DNA from 4 places in the Aureimonas sp. AU20 genome. Region 4 is predicted to be linked to each of the others. Evidence: predicted binding sites of a transcription regulator. Region 4 holds the regulator's gene; each other region holds the start of a gene.
The links. The regulator PhoB, encoded in region 4, activates phosphate uptake and scavenging genes when phosphate is short. The targets are predictions, from matches to a motif close to TGTCATNNANCTGTCAT.
Positions count from the first base shown of each region.

Region 1 (4,594 bases), on a different replicon from region 4:
GGTGGAAACCGCGATCAAACAACGGCTGGGGGAAGCCTATGCCGCCTGGCGCAGGGGTGTCGTCTCATGAAGGTCTCGCTGTGCACGATCACCTTCCGCCATCATCTCGTCTCGATCAGCGACATCGCGGGTTTCGCGCGCCGCGCGGGCTTCGACGGGATCGAGCTCTGGGGCGCCCATGCCCGCAATCTGGGCCCGGGAGAGCATGCGGCCTGGCTGTCGGCGCAGGGCCTCACCGTTCCCATGCTCAGCGACTATCTGCCCCTCGACGCCGAGGAGGACTGTTTCCGCCGCTGCATTAATGAACTCGGCGAACTCGCCCGTCTTTGGGGCGCCCCTCGGGTGCGCACCTTCGCGGGAAACCGGGGGAGCGCGGCGACATCAGCCGGGGAGCGGCGCTTCCTGACCCGGCGCCTGCGCGAGGCGGCGGCGCGGTTCGGGGACCACGGGCTGCGCCTTCTGGTGGAGACCCATCCCGGCACGCTGGCCGACGGTCTCAGCTCGCTCCTCCAGCTTCTGGACGAAGCCGCCGACCCGGCCCTTCGCGTCAACTTCGACACGCTGCATGTCTGGGAAGGCGGCGCCGACCCGCTGACCGCGCATGATCAGCTGGCCGGGCATATCGACTATTACCACCTCAAGAACGTTCGCCGCCGGGCCGATCTCGGTGTCTTCGAGCCCGCCAATGTCTATGCGGCGGCGGGGCGGCGGGAGGGCATGACGCCGCTTTTCGAGGGAATCGTTGATTATCCCCAGTTTCTGCGGGCGCTGCCGAGACACGCAAAGGCCTCGCTCGAATGGTTCGGCGGGAACTGCCACGCCGTTCTCGCGGCCGACCTCGCCGCGATCCGGCACTTGCCGGACGCATCACGCCTGCGGGCCACGGGCTGAGGCGGCGCGGCCTTCAGAAAAGGTGGAACAGAACGAAGTAGAGGCTGCCGGCCAGAAGGATCGAGACCGGGAGCGTCAGGACCCAGGCGGCCGCGAGATTACGCAAGGTCGCGATCTGAAGCCCTGAGCGGTTGGCGACCATCGTGCCGGCGACGCCGGACGAGAGGACATGCGTGGTGGAGACGGGCAGGCCGAAGCCGTCGGCAGCCCCGATCATCGCCATAGCGACGAGCTCGGCGGACGCGCCCTGGCCATAGGTCAGGTGCGACTTGCCGATCTTCTCGCCGACGGTCACGACGATGCGCTTCCAGCCGATCATGGTGCCAAGGCCGAGCGCGAAGGCGACGGCCACCTTGACCCAGGTCGGAATGAAGCGGGTCGCGGCGTCGAGCGAGGCCTTGTAGGTCGAAAGGGTCTGAGCTTCCGCTTGGGTGATGCCAAGCGACGTCTCCTTGGACAGGCGCTTCACCGCCTCGGCGGCGAGATACATCGAGTTGCGCAAGTTCTTGGTGGCTGAGGCCGGCACGGCTGCGAGCGAGCCGTAGCCGGTGACTTCCGCGTCGATGCCGCGCATGAGGCCGATCAGGGCCGGCACCGTTTCCGGCGACAGCATCTTGTCGGCGATGTAGCGCGTCACGATCTCGGCCGGGGCCGCGGGCACCGCGGCCTGACCGGCATGGGTTTGCAGCACTGCCGTTGCCGCCGCCGACGCGGTATGGAAATCGGCGACATAGCGAGCGGGCACGGCGGTGTTGAGGGCATAGGCCGTCGGCACGGTTCCGATCAGGATCAGCATGATGAGGCCCATGCCTTTCTGGCCGTCGTTCGATCCGTGCAGGAAGCTCACGCCCGTGCAGGTGAAGATCAGCAGCCCGCGAATCCAGGCCGGCGGCGGGGTCGCGCCCTTGGGCTCCTGATAGAGCGCCTCGTTGCGAACCAAGATCTTCATGGCGAAGAACAAGAGGGCGGCGAGGCCGAACCCGAAGATCGGCGACAGAAGCAGGGAATAGCCGATCTTCGTCGCCTCGCCCCACTCGACGCCGGCGGTGCCGCTCTGGCCGTTCATCAGCGCGTTGGCGAGACCGACGCCGATGATGGAGCCGATGAGCGTGTGGGAGCTCGAGGACGGGAGCCCATACCACCATGTCGCGAGGTTCCAGAGGATCGCGGCCAGAAGCAGCGCGAACACCATTGCGAACCCCGCGCCGGAGCCGACTTTGAGAATGAGCTCCACCGGCAGGAGCGAGACGATGGAGAAGGCGACGGCCCCGCTCGACAGGAGAACGCCGAGGAAATTGAAGAAGCCCGACCAGACGACGGCGACGTTCGCCGGCAGGGAATGGGTGTAGATGACGGTCGCAACCGCATTGGCGGTGTCGTGGAAGCCGTTCACGAACTCGAAGCCAAGCGCGATGAGAAGAGCGAGAAACAGAAGCGCGAAGGGCAGATAGGTCGTGGTCTGCACGCCGGCCGCCGTGGCGTCGGAATAGATGCTGTAGCCGACATAGAGAATGGCGGCGAGAACGGCCGCCGCAAATCCCAGCTTCCCCGAGCTTCCGAGCCCACGATCGAGATCCGGCCGACGCGCCTCGAGGCTGAGGTTCGGATTCAAGGTGCTCATCGCGGCGTCCCCCTACACAATTTGGTGAGGCTACGCCGCTTCCATGACGTTTACGCAACGCTAACCAAGCGGAAGCGGCTCCCCTCCTTTGGACATCGGCATTGATACCGCGCGGAATGCGAGAGGATGCGGGGCCGGGGTCCCTTGACCCGATCCATGCGAGGCAAGGTCGGACCTGCCCCGATGGGTCCGAAGGGCCTGACGAGCGCCTGCCTTCGTCAGCCTACCAATATCCCACGCAGAGATTGTCAGCGGCAGGGCATCAAGGGAATGCGTCGCTTTCCCGACATACGCTTTCGGGCTTCGAAGATAGGCCCTCGACCTCCGTCATGCCGGAAGAAGGATAAGCTTCGCGCCCAGTCGCATATTCGCAAGTGCACCCTGCGCCTGATGCACAGTCAGCTTTCGAAGATAGGCGCAGCCAGGTCGGCCCGGCCTAGCGTCGCTCGTGGGTGCGGCGCGAGCACACCGAGGCATCGGCCCCTTATACTTTCGTATAGCGCGGATGACCCAATGCCAGTTCGCCCAGGGCGGCGCCCGGTGCTATCGCAGGGCTGCGAACGCCGCCGGCCTTTCGGCGGCGGTTCTCCAAGCCATCAGACTTCTCCGGCGAACACTCGATCGACGCGGCAAACCCGAGGCCCCCGGCCTCGGGCCTGATCGCGCCTGTTCGCCGCGCGGAGGCAAACCGGAGGTGGGCTCATGTCATTCCTTTTCGCCTATGCCCGAGGCGGCGGCCCGACGAGAGCGATCGCTTCGCTCGGCAGGACCAGCCTTTGGGCGGACGGGATCGCCTTCCTCCTGATGGCGGGCATCGCAGTGATGGTCGTGCACGGGGCGAACGAGGCGCGCCAGCCGCTCGAGGCCTTGCAGCAGACGCCGATCGTGCTCGATCCCGCGCGCCTGCCGGACTACGCCCTGCGCACCACGCTTCGCATGTTCGCCGCGCTCGCCGCCTCGCTCCTCTTCACCTTCACGGTCGCGACGCTCGCCGCCAAGAGCCGCAAGGCGGCGCTCATCGTCGTGCCCGCGCTCGACATTCTTCAGTCCGTGCCGGTGCTGGGCTTTCTGACCTTCACCGTCACCTTCTTCATGGGCCTGTTTCCCGGCCGGCAGCTCGGGGCCGAATGCGCTTCGATCTTTGCGATCTTCACCGGCCAGGCCTGGAACATGGCGTTCAGCTTCTACCAGTCGCTGCGCACCGTGCCGGACGATCTGGACGAGGTCTCGCGGCAGTTCGGCTTCTCGGCCTGGCGCCGGTTCGTCCGCCTCGATCTGCCCTTCGCCATGCCGAGCCTCGTCTGGAACATGATGATGTCGATGTCGGGCGGCTGGTTCTTCGTGGTCGCCTCCGAGGCGATCACGGTGGGCGACAAGACCGTGACCCTGCCGGGCATCGGCTCGTGGCTCGCCCTCGCCATCGAGGAGAAGAACTTCGGGGCGGTGGCGCTCGCCGTGGCCGCGATGGCCGTGGTGATCCTGCTCTACGACCAGCTTCTCTTCCGGCCGATCGTCGCCTGGGCCGACAAGTTCCGCTTCGAGCAGACCGCCTCCGCGAGCCGACCCAAGTCCTGGGCCTACGATCTCGTGCGCCGGACGCGTCTCCTGAAGACAATCGCCGCCGCTCTCGCCTGGCCCTTCCGCCTCGCCGAGACCGTTCGCCTGCCGGCCCTGCCCCGCGTGCCGATGCCGGCGATGGGCCGGACCTATGCGAAAGCCGTCGATCTCGCGTGGCTGGGGCTCGTCGTCCTCGGCTGCGCCTGGGGCCTGCGGCAGCTTGCGACCTTCATCGCCGAAAGCCTGACCTTCGCCGATGTCCGGGAGGCCTTCACCCTTGGACTTGCGACCCTGGCGCGCGTGGCCGCGACGACCGCGATCGCCAGCGTCATCTGGGTGCCGATCGGGGTCTGGGTCGGGCTGCGGGCGCAGTGGGCCGAACGCGTGCAGCCGGTGGCCCAGTTCCTCGCCGCCTTTCCCGCCAACGTCCTGTTTCCCTTCGCGGTCGTGGCCATCTCCGGCCTGCATCTCGACCCCAATATCTGGCTGTCCGTTCTGATGATGCTCGGCACCCAGTGGTACATC
Region 1 covers NZ_CP006369.1:317,221-321,814, forward strand. The annotation lists gene M673_RS20495 (DUF6005 family protein) at 1-70, shown strand, start outside; gene M673_RS20500 (sugar phosphate isomerase/epimerase family protein) at 67-891, shown strand; gene M673_RS20505 (inorganic phosphate transporter) at 905-2,512, opposite strand; gene M673_RS20510 (ABC transporter permease) at 3,215-4,594, shown strand, end outside.
Region 1: the regulator PhoB is predicted to act here: its motif matches at 2,545-2,561, upstream of M673_RS20505 (inorganic phosphate transporter).

Region 2 (4,594 bases), 1.3 Mb from region 4:
CCACCCAGCCGAAGCGGTTCGGCTCGTTGGGCGCCTTGGACACGTCGAAGCGCTCGTGAAAGCGCCCCCACTGATAGGTGCCCTCGGGAATGCCCATGCGCTTGTAGTTGGCGGCCTCGCGGTGGCCCTCCGGCAGCTTGCCGGTGAAGTAGCCGTGGATGTTCTCCTCGGCCATGATGTAGGTGCCCCAGGGCGTGACGCCGCCGGCGCAATTGTTGATCGTGCCGAAGACGCGGCGCCCGCTCGGGTCTGCTGCGGTCTGGAGGCGGAGGTGCCCGGCGGCGGGGCCGGTCAGTTCCATCTCGGTTCCGGCGGTGATGCGGCGGTTGAGCGCGCCGTCCCGCACCACCTGCCACTTGCCCTCCACCTTGCGGATTTCGACCACCGTGCCGCCATGGGCGGCCATCTCGATGTCGACGCGCGTCCGATCGGCGTCCTTGATAGCGAGAATCGGGATCTTCTTTTCCGGGTTCTTTTCGTCCGCCTTCTCGCTCAAGCTGACGATGCCGGGGAACATCAGATGCTCGTTCGTGTATTCGTGGTTCACTACCAGCAGCCCGTGCTCGGACGAGCCGTTCAGCGGAATGAAGCCGACATAGTCGTTGTTGTAGCCGAACTGGCGGGCCTGGGCCTCCGGCGTCTGGTTGCGCGGGTCGAAGGCGGACGAGTCGGCAAAGAGCGGGTCGCCCCAGCGCAGCAGCACGTCGGCGTCGTAGCCGCTGGCGACATGATGCGTCTCGTCCACCCCGGCCTCGACCTCGGTGAAGTCGAAGCGCGAAGCCGGGCCTTCGGCCTTGGCGTCGCCCGCGCTCAGGAGCGCCACCGGGCCGAGCGTCGCCGCGATGGCGGTCGTGGCCAGCGCGCCGCGCAGCAGGTCGCGGCGCGAGAAGCGGGCGGTGATGATCTCGCCCATGGTGCGGTTTGCGGTGGGGTTCAGACCTTCGCCATCGGCATCCTCGAGCCGGCTGGTGGGAAAGGCGGCGTGGCGGGGCAGGGCGTGCTCGGTCATCTCGGGTCCTTCGCGCTAGTCTGGAACGGTTCCAGCGCGCCCTAGGAGGCCGAGATAACAGGCCCATGACACAAAGCACGCGAGGCTTAACAAAGCCCGGCGCCGCCGCGTCAACTCAGGAAAAGGTGATGCGAACGCGATCGGGCGTGATCGCTTCCTTGGCGCCGGATCCCGATTTCAGGCCCGTCCGCCAGCCTTCGCGAGGCCGGCGGATGGGGGAGAAGGGAAGAGCTACCAGAGCAACTCGACATGCGGGCGCCCGTCAGAAGTCTTCTCCAGCGTGCGGCCGGTCCGGTCGACGCGGCAGGAGACGCGCTGGCGGAAGGCGGAAAAGCTCTCGAAGGTCACGACGTCCACCGGCTGGTCGAAGCGAAGAACGAGGCGGAACCGATCGGCCTCGCCGGGCAGCGCCTCGATGCCGAGGATGGATGCCTCGAAGGGCTGGCCGAGATAGAAGCCGCGCACGCGCGCTCCGACCCGGTAGGGATCGAACGCGCCGCGATTGCCGACGCGGGCGTGAAGCGTGTTCCAGTCGCGATAGCCATATTGCGCGGCGACGAGTTCGAGCGCCCGCGAATGGGTCAGGCTTTCGCCACCGCGCGACAGAGCGGCGCGCAGGCGCTTGGCCTGATCCTTCAAGCCTTCGAGCGCGGGAAGGGGTGCAAGATGAGTCATAGCGGTCTCCACTCTCGGCATGTCTTCGAGGCGAGGGGAGTCCGCGTTGCCGCTCGCGACATGCCTGAACAGGAATGACCGATAAGCCGAGATCGAAGAGAGCTTCACCAAGGTGTCGAAACGCCTGCGGACGGCCGGGGCTCTCTGCCCGTGGCCGTCCTTATACAGCGAATTTGCGGTGTTGGGTAGCGGGCGCTTACTTCGTCCCGAGGCAGAGGACGGGGTAGATCGACTCCTGCACCTTGGCCGTCGCGTCCGGCACGCTTTCCAGTGCCGCCTTGGCGTCAGCCGTCTCGAAGGCGACATGGTGCTGCGTCAGGAAGCGAGCGGCTGCGTCCGGGCGAATGGCGAAGTTGATGGACTGCGGAATATCGCCCGTCAGATCGGCCACGGCCACGGCGTTCAGCTTGGCGGTGACGACGCCAACGACCCGGCCGGCGAGGTCGATCAGCGGGCCGCCCGAATTGCCGGGCTGCACGGGCGCCGAAATCTGCAGGTAGTTCGCGTCGTTCATCAGGCCCATGAGCGAGGAGATGTTGCCACGCGTCACGTTGAGGCTGTCGGCCAGGATCGAGCGCAGCGGGAAGCCTAGCGCCAAAATGTCCTCGCCCAGGCGCGGCTTGCTGGAGATGATCGGCAGCGGCTGGCCGAGCGCGGCATCTACCTTCACCAGCGCGAGATCGTGGTCTTCGTCCACGATCACTTGGCTCGCGGCGCCGAGATCGCCGACCAGAACGGTCTTGCAGCTCTTGGCGACATGGGCGTTGGTAAGAAGCCACCCGTCCTTGGACACGACGAAGCCGGTGCCCGAGGAGTCGAAACCGGGGGCGGCCAGCGCCGGACCCTGCGGCTGCGGCGCCGGCTCGTGTTCGCCGAAAGCGACGCCCTCGGCGCGGCCCGAGCGGAACAGCTTGGCCATGGGGCCGATATCGTTGGCGCGCGGCTCGCCGGAGAAGGGGTCGAACGTGTTCTCGGCGACCACGGTGTAGGGCTTCACGTCGCCGTCATGCGCCTTGTCCCACGCCACGGAGAAGCCGCGCAGATCGCCGTCCCGACCCGAAAAGCGGATTAGGAAGGAGCGCCCGTCTTCCTGGCCGCGAATCGTGAAGGCGTCGCCGGCCAGCGACGAGGAGGAAACGGTTTTGTTCTCGGCTTGCGTGGACAGGACGTTGAAGACGCCTTCCAGCGAATAACCTTCGTCGTGGAAGCGAACGGTCTCGATCTCCACACCGCTGTCGGCCGAGCGCCAGATCGAGCCGACCTCGGTCTCACCGGCGGGCGAGACGAGCGCGCCGGGCAGACCGAAGCGCACGCCGGTGCGGTCGTCGCGCACGAGATGGAAGCCCAGCGCGTCGCGCGCCTTGTCGCTTTCCGCGATCACCTTCTTGAGGAAGGCATCGGTCATCACGCCGTCGGCGGAAAAGCCGTTGCGGGCTTGAAAATCGCGGATGGCGCGCAATGTCTGGGGTCCGACACGGCCGTCGAACGTGCCGACATAATCGCCCGTCCAGGCAAGGCGCGTCTGGAGGCCAATGCGGAAGGCGGCATCGGTGTTGTCGTTGTAGGCCGAGGCAAGATCGGTGCTGGCGAAGGCGGGAGAAACGGCCATCGGAAGCGCCACCGGCGACGCGCACAGTACGAGACCTGCCAGAACTGCCTTCAACATCCCGCGCATGGCGTGTGTCCCCGAATTCCCAATCTTGTGGAAAACGCGGCGAAGCCGTTTTCGATCCCGCCACGTTAGCAGATTGTCAAGAATTGACTGTCGGAATTTTCGGCGAGGTTTCTGATTCGTCTCGAAAATTCGTCGACTTGAATCGATCTTGCTGAAGACCCAATGGCATCGCCTCTCAGCTCGGAGCGAAGCGTTCGGGCTCGCTCGGTTCCAGTTCCAGCCCGGCGATCCGCTCGCCCCGCCGCACCAGCTTCTCCGTCGAGACCAGGATCTGGTCGACATCCCGACCGGTCTGGTGGAAGTGGGTCTTGAGCGCGGCGACGCGGGCGTCGAGTCGTTGCAGATCTTCCGCCAGAAGCATGACTTCCTTCTGAATGCGCCCCGCTTCCTGACGCATTCTCTGGTCCTTCAACAGCGCTTTTACCACCTCGATCGAGAGCATCAGGAGCGAGGGGGAGACGATCACCACGCGGACCCGGTGGGCTCGGCGGATGATGTCCTCGAAATGCTCGTTCAACTCGGCGAAGACCGATTCGGATGGCACGAAGAGGAAGGCCGTGTCCTGCGTCTCGCCCGGCAGGAGATACTTCTCCGACACCGCCTTGATGTGAACGTCCATATCGCGGCGCAGGCGCGTGGCGGCGGCGTCGCGCGCCTCGTCGCTCGGGGCCTCGCGAAAGGCGTTCCAGGATTCCAGCGGAAACTTCGCGTCGATCACCAGCCCCGGCGCACCGTTCGGCATGGGGATCACGCAGTCCGGCCGCTTGCCGTTGGAGAGTGTCGCCTGGAAGGAGTAGCTGCCGCGCGGCAGCGAATCCATGACGATCGCCTCCATCCGCGCTTGCCCGAAGGCGCCGCGCGCCTGCTTGTTGGCGAGGATGTCCTGCAGCCGCACGACCTCGCCAGCCAGCCCCCGGATTTCGCCCTGCGCCCGGTCGATCACCGCCAGCCGCTCCGACAGGCGCGACAGGGTCTCGCCAGTCTGTATCTGCGCCTCGGCCAGTGTGCGCCCGACCCGGTGGCCCATCCCGTCCAGCCGCTCGGCCACGGTGTGGGCCAGCTCGGCCTGCCGCGCGCCCAGCATCTCGCCCATGGAATGAAGCCGCCCCGCCAGCTCGGCCTGCGCCCGTAGAATGGCCTCGGCACCCTCGCCAGGCGCTTCGTCCGCGCCGCCGAGACGCCGAACGAGGCGCCAGAGAAAGATCAGCGCGGCCAGGGCGAGCAGCACTTCGCCG
Region 2 covers NZ_CP006367.1:983,808-988,401, forward strand. The annotation lists gene M673_RS04540 (PhoX family protein) at 1-1,009, opposite strand, end outside; gene M673_RS04545 (glyoxalase superfamily protein) at 1,241-1,684, opposite strand; gene M673_RS04550 (serine protease) at 1,881-3,293, opposite strand; gene M673_RS04555 (DNA recombination protein RmuC) at 3,535-4,594, opposite strand, start outside.
Region 2: the regulator PhoB is predicted to act here: its motif matches at 1,064-1,080, upstream of M673_RS04540 (PhoX family protein).

Region 3 (4,594 bases), on a different replicon from region 4:
CGCGCAGGCCTCGGTGAACGCCGAGAAGAGCGGCAAGGCGGTCGCCAATTCCGTGGAGGCGATGCGCACCATCGCCGGCAAGATCCGCATCGTCCAGGAAATCGCCCGCCAGACCGATCTTCTGGCCCTCAACGCAGCCATCGAGGCCGCCCGCGCCGGCCAGCACGGCAAGGGTTTCGCGGTGGTGGCCTCGGAAGTGCGCAAGCTCGCCGAGCGCTCGCAGCAGGCGGCGGCCGAGATCAGCGACCTGTCGACCTCGACGCTCTCGATCTCCGAGGAAGCGGGGCGGATGCTCGAGCAGCTCGTGCCCGACATCCAGCGCACCTCGGAACTGGTGGGCGAGATTTCGGCGGCCTGCCGCGAGCAGAACACCGGCGCCGAGCAGATCAACCAGGCGATCCAGCAGCTCGACAAGGTGACGCAGCAGACCAGCGAGGCCGTGCAGCAACTGGACGAGGTGGCGCAGCAGAACGCCAAGGCCGTGCAGCAGCTCGACGAGATCGCCCAGCAGAACGCCGCCGCCGTTCACCAGCTCGACCAGATCACCCAGCAGAACGCCTCGGCCTCCAACGAGATGTCCGCGACCGCCGAGCAGCTCTCGGCCGAGGCCTCGCGCCTGACCGATCGCGTCGCCTTCTTCCGTCTCGGCGCGGAAACCGAAGCGACGCACCGGCCGGCAGCGCCCGCGCGCTCCGACGTGCGCGCGCTTCAGGCGGAGGTGGATCGCTTCGCCACGAGCCGCCCGCCCGTCGTGAAGCCGCTCGCCGCCAAGCCCCTGGCCGTGAAGTTGCCCGTCGCCAAGCCGGCGGCCGCCGCGTCGGCCGCCCCAGCGCCCCGCGCGCTCCCCGCCAAGCGCATCGCCCGGGGCGGCATCGCCCTCGACCTCGGACCGGAGGAAGGCGAGACGGCCTTCGAGAAGATGAGCTCGTAACGCCGAGGGAAGACCCGGCCTAAGACACGAAACCCCGCCTTACGGCCGCGTGCCGCAAGGCGGGGTTTTTTGTTGCCACGCCGACGCCAACGGCTTCGGCGCAAGGGGAAAGGCGAGGTCTTAAGGTTCGCCCGTCTTCGCCCGCTCGAAGCGGGGCGCCCGCCTTACCAGCCGAGCTTCACGGTCTCGGGCAGGGTCAGGCGGTAGGCCAGGACCATGCTGTCATTGTCGAGTCCGGCATCGTAGCTCTTGCCCTGCATCACGCCCTTGGTGGTGAGGAAGTCGTTGTCGTTGCCGACGAAGAGGAAGACGTCGTTGGGGGCGTTCGGGTCGCGCGCCGGGGCCAGGGCCAGCGCCTCCCACTTTTCCGACAGGGTCTTGGCGTCGGCCTTTTCGTTGTCGATGTTGAGCCCGACGCGTGCCAGCTGCACGGGGTTCAGCATGTTGACGAGAACGGCGGATTTCACCGGCGTGATGGCGGGGTCGAGCACGTTGCGCTCGCCAACCTTGGGGGCGATCGGTTTGGTGGTCGTCTCAAAGTCGGTGCCCGCCAGATTGGTGGCGCCGGCGGTGTCCACCACCAGGATCTGCTTGACCATTTCGGGGTTCTTGCAGCCGCAGCCCCAGCCGTTGCCGTCGCGCGTCAGAAGCAGGAACTGGTGGTCGCTGAGCGCGGCCATCTCGCTCAGCGCGGCGGTCGCGTCGATCTCGCCATTGCCCTTCTTGGAATAGACCGGCAACTCCAGGGCGTAGACGGCCTTGGGCGCCTTGGGCAGCGCGTCGGCCGAGATGTCGTAGACATAGACGCGGGTCGTGGCGCGGTTGGCCTGGTTCTTGGAGGCCGAGGAATCCTGCACCGCGCCACTCTGCAGCACGGCGAACAGCGTCTTGCCGTCCGGCGAGATCGACAGGGCTTCCAGCCCCTGGTTGTTGCGACGGCCCGTGTCCGGGGCCTTCAGAGAATTGTCGTCGATCCGTCCGTCGGTCATCGGCACGATGGCGGGGCTGGGGTCGATGATGCCTTCCAGGCGGCCGTCGGCGGCGAAGAGATAGATGTCGGCGGCATATTCGTCGCTGACATAGATGCGCCCGTCGGCCCGGCGCGCCACGCCTTCGGCGTCGAGCGACAGGCGGCCGGCGCCGAGCGCTCCCTCGGCCGGCGAGGGCAGGACATGGCCGTTCTCGGTCATCGTGTGGCTGGCGGGGTCCGCGCCCGTGGTCGGCTTGCCGTCGAAGCCGGTGAGCGGCGTGCCGGTGCCCGTGGGCGTCACGCTCAGCGTGCCGGCCTTGCCGTCGAGCTTCAGCGACAGGTCGAAATCCACCAGCCGGCCCTGGTAGTCGGAGAAGAAGCCCTTGTCCGGCTCGTTGTAGCCGCGATCGGGCAGGGTGCGCAGGCGCGCGGTGTAGCCCTCCGCCGTCTTCTGCCAGCTGCCCGGCTCGATCAGCATGGCCGAGAAGGAGCCGAGCGTGTCGCCGAGGAAGTCGAGATTGGCGGCGGGCACGCGCGCCGCCGCGACGAGCCCGTGATTGACGAAGGTTTCGCCGTTCAGCACGGCCGTTTCCTCGCCCGGCGCCTCCGACACGGAAGCCTTGGGATAGGCGACCGGCTCGGCCCGCGCCGCACCGGCAAAGGCGGCGGCGGCGAGGAACAGCGCGGTGAGACGGCGAATGCGCATGGGAAACCTCCGAAAGCGGCAAGGGGCAGGCCTGCGCGCGTGATAGGACGCGATCCGTGACGATTGCATGACGCCGCGTCCCGCTTTTCGGTTTCTTAAACTGTCCTCGGAAACGGGCTGTTTTGCTTTGGCGGCTCCGTTCGACGGCGTAGCGTATTCGCTTGTTTTGGAAATGCTCCCGCCGTTCATCTCTCAGGGAGGGTGCCTCGCCAGGGGCGGCGGGACGAGGAACGCGGGGAAATGCGTCCGCTGACCGGCAGGCCAGAAAGGCCGACCACAGACTCGCCAATGTTCGGCCCGCCACAAGGCGGGTGAAGCGCCAAGCTGCTGAACGGACGGCTTAAACGGTAGAAAAACGGTCCCTTATCACCTGAGCCATGCGCGGAAGTGGGTTAACAAAGAGTTTATCCAATAGAGCCATTCGCTGACTGCATGTCTCCCTTGCCGCTTTTGCGCTGCACAACGGAAGGGGAAGCCGGTACATACGGGACATCGAACACGCAGGACCCCGCCGGCCACCACCGATGAGAGGCCGGACCGGAAAGATCAGAGACCATGACCCTCGCTCGCCTCTTCGAAGACAAGACCCAGTTTCGCCCCAATGCGCGCGAGCTGAACCGCATGACGGCCCGTGAGCTGTCCGACATCGGGATGTCCCGCTTCGACATGCCGACCGCCCGCCGCACGGCGCGCTAACAGTTTTTCCCTTTCGCTCCGACCGGTCCTCCCCCGGTCGCGGCGTTCGAGCCGACCGGTTCCTCCCACCGCCGGCTCACCCTTGACGCCCTTGCCGGTCCTCCCCCGGCAAGGGCGTTTTTCGTTTGGGAACGGCCCGTCCGCTGCGCGCGGGCCTGTCGGCCTCGCCGCCGTCAGCTGTTGATGAGATCCTTGATCCGCCGGGCGAGAACGGTGAGATCGAAAGGCTTGGTCACGACCTGCATGCCGCTTTCGAGATGGCCGTGGCTGAGAACGGCGGTCTCGGCATAGCCCGTCACGAACAGGACCTTCAGCCCCGGGCGCAGGGCGCGCGCGGCGTCCGCCACCTGCCGCCCGTTCATGCCCTTGGGCAGGCCGACATCGGTGACGAGAAGATCGACGCCGATACCCGAGCGCAGGATCTCCAGCCCTTCCGGCCCGTCGGCGGCCTCGATCGCGCTGTAGCCGAGGTCTTCCAGCACATCCACCACGAGCATGCGCACCAGCGGCTCGTCGTCGATCACCAGCACGGTTTCACCCGCGCCCGTTCGCGGGCTCGCCGGTTCCGGTTCGGGCACCCGCGCATCCGCCTCGGCCACGGCGTGGCGGGGCAGGAAGATCGTCACCGACGTGCCTTCGCCGACCTGCGAATGAAGGCGCACCTCGCCGCCCGACTGCTTGGCGAAGCCGTAGATCATGGACAGGCCGAGCCCCGTGCCAAGGCCTATCGGCTTGGTGGTGAAGAAGGGCTCGAAGACGCGCTCCATGATCTCGGGCGCCATGCCGACGCCGTTGTCCGACACGGTGAGCGAGGCGTAGTCGCCCGGCGGCATGTCGCGCACCAAGGCCGCGCGCTCGGCAATCGTGCGGTTGGCGGTCTCCAGCACGAGGCGTCCGCCATGGGGCATGGCGTCCCGCGCGTTGATGCAGAGGTTGAGAAGCGCGTTCTCCAACTGGTTCGGGTCCACCAGAACCGGCCAGAGCCCCGCCGTACCATGCACCTCCACCGCGATGGCGGGGCCGACCGTCCGGCGCACCATCTCCTCCATGCCGGCGACGATGCGGTCGACATCCGAGGGCTTGGGCTCCAGCGTCTGGCGCCGCGAGAAGGCGAGCAGGCGATGGGTCAGCGCCGCCGCGCGCTTGGCCGCCCCTTGCGCGGCGGTCATGTAGCGGTCGATCTCGCCGAACCGCCCCTGTGCGATGCGCGTCTGCATCATGTCGAGCGAGCCGCAAATGCCGGCGAGCAGATTGTTGAAATCGTGGGCCAAGCCGCCGGTGAGCTGCCCCA
Region 3 covers NZ_CP006369.1:28,803-33,396, forward strand. The annotation lists gene M673_RS19215 (methyl-accepting chemotaxis protein) at 1-931, shown strand, start outside; gene M673_RS19220 (esterase-like activity of phytase family protein) at 1,096-2,607, opposite strand; gene M673_RS23800 (DUF1127 domain-containing protein) at 3,163-3,303, shown strand; gene M673_RS19225 (ATP-binding protein) at 3,477-4,594, opposite strand, start outside.
Region 3: the regulator PhoB is predicted to act here: its motif matches at 2,664-2,680, upstream of M673_RS19220 (esterase-like activity of phytase family protein).

Region 4 (4,594 bases):
CATCGCCGTTTCGCCCGAGGTGATCCTGATGGACGAGCCCTGCTCGGCCCTCGATCCGATCGCGACCGCCACGGTCGAGGAACTGATCGACGAGCTGAAGCAGAACTTCACCATCGTCATCGTCACCCACTCGATGCAGCAGGCGGCCCGCGTCTCGCAGCGCACGGCGATGTTCCACCTCGGCAAGATCGTCGAGGTCGGTTCCACGGAAAAGATGTTCCAGAACCCCGACGACAAGCGCACGCAGGACTACATCACCGGCCGCTTCGGCTGACCTCGCTCCCGGCTCCCGCAGCCTTATCGGGCCGGGAGTCGTTCTCCGCGAAACAGGGAGAGTTCGTTTCATGGAACATCACATCGTCTCGTCCTACGACGACGAACTGAAATTCATCCTTCGTCGCATTTCCGAAATGGGCGGCCAGGCCGAGCGCATGGTCGAGCAGGCGGTCTCCGCCCTGATCCGCTCCGATTGGGGTCTGGCGCAGTCCGTCGTTGCCGACGACATCCTTCTCGACACGCTGCAGCGCGAAGTGGACGAACGCGCGGTCCTCACGATCGGCAAGCGCCAGCCGATGGCGCACGACCTGCGCGAGATCGTCGGCGCCATCCGCATCTCCAACGATCTCGAGCGCATCGGCGATCTCGGCAAGAACATCGCCAAGCGCGTGATCGCGGTGACCGACCACAAGCAGCCGGTGCAGCTGGTGCGCGGCATCGAGCACATGTCGGAACTGGCGCTGGGCCAGCTGAAGAACGTGCTCGACGTCTATGCCACGCGCGACGACGTGCGGGCACTGGAAATCCGCGCCCAGGACGCCGAGATCGACGCGCTCTACACCTCGCTCTTCCGCGAACTCCTGACCTACATGATGGAAGATCCGCGCAACATCACGGCCTGCACGCATCTTCTCTTCTCGGCCAAGAACATCGAGCGCATCGGCGACCACGCGACCAACATCGCCGAGACGGTCTACTACATCAAGACCGGCAAACAGATGGAGGTCGAGCGGCCCAAGAGCGACTCGACGCCCTCGATCGCCTCGCCCTCTTCCGGCCTGAACGGGTAAGTCGCATGGGCGCCCGGATCACCGTCGTCGAGGACGAGGAGGCGCTGGGCGTCCTCCTTCGCTACAATCTTGAGGCCGAGGGTTACGACGTCGACGTGATCGCGCGTGGCGACGAGGCCGACCTGCGGCTGAAAGAGGGCGTGCCCGACCTTCTTCTGCTGGACTGGATGCTGCCCGGCCTGTCCGGCGTCGAGCTTTGCCGGCGCCTGCGCACGCGGCCCGAGACCGAACGCCTGCCGATCATCATGCTGACGGCGCGCGGCGAGGAAAGCGAGCGGGTGCGCGGCCTTTCGGTCGGGGCGGACGACTATGTCGTGAAGCCCTTCTCGACTCCCGAGCTCATGGCCCGCGTGCGCGCCATGCTGCGTCGGGTGAAGCCCGAGCGCATCTCCAGCCAGCTCGTGGCGGGCGATCTCGACCTCGACCGCGAGACGCATCGCGTGCGCCGCGCCGGCCGCGAGGTCAAGCTCGGACCCACCGAGTTCCGCCTCCTGGAGTTCCTCATGCAGTCGCCCGGCCGCGTCTTCTCGCGCGAGCAACTGTTGGACGGCGTCTGGGGTCGCGACATCTATGTCGACGAGCGCACCGTGGACGTCCATGTCGGGCGTCTGCGCAAGGCCATCAACCGGGGCCGCCAGCGCGACCCGATCCGCACCGTGCGCGGGGCGGGCTATTCGCTGGACGAGAACTTCACCGCCGCCGCGCGGCCCGTGCAGCAACGGGCCGAGGCGAGCTGAGGCTCAGCCGTCCTTCCAAAACGAAAACGCCGCGAGAGCCAAACGGCTGCTCGCGGCGTTTTCGTTTGGCGGACGAGGGCGATCAGCCCTCGGCGCTCTCGTCCTTCAGATAGGGCTCGACCGTGCCCTTCAGCTTCATCAAGAGCGGCTTGCCCTGGCGGTCCTTGGCCTTGCCGGCGGCCACGCGCACCCAGCCTTCGCTGACGCAATATTCCTCGACATTGGTCTTCTCGTTACCGTTGAAGCGGATGCCGATGCCGCGCGCCAGCAGCGCCTCGTCATGGAACGGGCTGTCCGGGTCGATCGCCAGACGGTCGGGAAGGGCGGGGGTATCGGTCATGTCATAGCCTTTTCGAAAGGGGCCTCGCGCGCCGGCCGGACCGGCGCCCAGATCAGAAAGCGTCTTCCGCTCGCATGGCCTGCCTCATAACGCAGGACAGGCGCGAGCGGGAGACGCTTTCTGGCAGGAAGGCCGGGGGAGCGGCCGGCGCAAAGAAAAGCCCGGCGCGAAGGCCGGGCTCTAAACCGCGATGGATGGAAAGCGCCTGAAGCATTCCGGCTTGCCGGAACGCTGCAAGGTCCACGATTTCGTCTCATGTCTCGGAAAAGCGTTTCCGCCTTGCCGGGGAACGCCCTTAGCGAACGCGGCGGCGCTCCGACATCGGCTGGAAGGCGATGCGCGCGTGGTGCTTGCAATAGGGCGAGGAGTCCTGGGAATGGTTTCCGCAGAAGCGGAAGTCCGGGCTCAGCGGGTCGCCCAGCGGCCATTTGCAGGTGCGGTCGGAAAGCTGCACCAGCGTCAGGTTGCGCGACATGGGCACGACCTCGCCGCCTTCGGAATGACCGAACGGCTGGGCCTCCTCGAAGGCGCCGGCGTCCGGGTCCATCTTAAGGGCCGTGGCGCCCACCGAATGGATCATCGGCTGGCGGAGCGGCATGGGCGCGCGCGGCGGGGCGGAAGTGGGCATGGAGGGCGTCAGGATGCGCGGCGCGGCGCTCGGCGTCGGCATGGGGGCCGAGGTGGGCGTTGCCACCGGAGCCGCGACGGGCGCAGGCGCGAACTCGCGGCGCGGGGCGGGCGGCTCCACCGCCGCGATCGACGGCGCGGCCACCGGCTCCGGCACGGGCGCGGCGGCGACCGGCACGGGCTGGGGCGCGGGCTCGAAGGCTGGCGCGACGCGCATCGGCGCCACGGGGGCGGCCTCGGCGGGGCTCTCGTCCGCGCCGCCCTTGGGGCGGTTGTCCAGCTTCAGCCGGTGAACCTTGCCGATCACGGCGTTGCGCGTCACGCCGCCGAGCTCCGCCGCGATCTGGCTGGCGCTTCGACCTTCGCCCCAAAGGCGGGTGAGCAGCTCGATGCGCTCCTCGGTCCAACTCATGAACAGACTCCTCGTACTCTGTCGCTGCGGGAGGGCGGCCGGTGCCGTCATCCATAGCCCCTGTCGACCCCTTGCGGATCGACGGGACTTCCCACACGAAATCTGGTGTCTGAGAGGGTTCTAGAACGCGAGTGCGAAGGGCGGCAAGAGTGGGCGCCGCCGGGCGAATCGTTTCGCCCCCTTTTCAACAGCTTATGGGTGCGGAGCGACGTTTACGGAAGCATAGAGGCTCGCAAAAGGCGAAACTTCGGCTTTCGTTGACAATTCGCGCCCCGGCCATGGTATAGGCAGCGCGTTGCGCGCGGGCTTATTGTGCCTGCCGCTCCGGCCGCCTTCGCGCCGCCGTTCCCTCCATTGTCCATGCCAACGAGAAGTATCGCCATGGCCGAGACCCACGACAATCCGCTGTTTGCCACCTTCGCGCGCGCGGACCTTCGAGTGGAGCGAGGCGAGGGGGTCTGGCTGCACATGTCGGACGGGCGCAAGTTTCTGGACTTCACCGGCGGCATCGCGGTGAACTCGCTCGGCCACGCCCATCCCCATCTCGTGGCGGCGCTCACCGAGCAGGCGGGCAAGCTCTGGCACACGTCCAACCTCTTCCACGTGCCTGGGCAGGAAAAGCTCGCCGGCCGGCTGGTCGAGGCGTCCTTCGCCGATAAGGTGTTCTTCACCAATTCCGGCGCCGAGGCGCTGGAATGCGCCATCAAGACGGCGCGGCGCTACCAGTATGTCTCAGGGCATCCCGAGCGCTTCCGCATCGTGACCTTCGAGGGCGCCTTTCACGGCCGCACGCTGGCCACCATCGCCGCTGGCGGTCAGGCCAAGTATCTCGAAGGCTTCGGCCCGAAGGTCGAGGGCTTCGACCAGGTTCCCTTCGGCGACGTGGCGGCGCTGCGCGCGGCGATCGGCGCCGAGACGGCCGCGATCCTGATCGAGCCGATCCAGGGCGAGGGCGGCATCCGCGCGCCCGACGCCGGCTTCCTGAAGCTGATCCGCGATCTCTGCGACGAGCACGGCCTGCTCCTGATCTTCGACGAGGTGCAGACCGGCGTCGGGCGCACCGGGCGCTTCTTCGCCTATGAGATCACCGGCGTCACGCCTGACATCCTGGCCTCGGCCAAGGGTATCGGCGGCGGCTTCCCGCTCGGCGCGTGCCTTGCCACGGACGAGGCCGCCAAGGGCATGACGCCCGGCACGCACGGCACGACATTCGGCGGCAACCCGCTCGCCATGGCGGTGGGCAATGCCGTCCTAGACGTGGTCCTGGGAGAGGGCTTCCTCGACCAGGTGCGCCACAACGCGCTTCTGTTCAAGCAGAGCCTTGCCTCGCTGGCCGATCGCTATCCCGCCGTGGTCTCGGAAGTTCGCGGCGAGGGGCTCCTGATCGGCCTCAAGGCCGTGGTGCCCAACA
Region 4 covers NZ_CP006367.1:3,410,114-3,414,707, reverse strand. The annotation lists gene pstB (phosphate ABC transporter ATP-binding protein PstB) at 1-274, shown strand, start outside; gene phoU (phosphate signaling complex protein PhoU) at 345-1,067, shown strand; gene phoB (phosphate regulon transcriptional regulator PhoB) at 1,073-1,804, shown strand; gene M673_RS15555 (DUF3297 family protein) at 1,887-2,144, opposite strand; gene M673_RS25160 (GcrA family cell cycle regulator) at 2,440-3,183, opposite strand; gene M673_RS15545 (aspartate aminotransferase family protein) at 3,565-4,594, shown strand, end outside.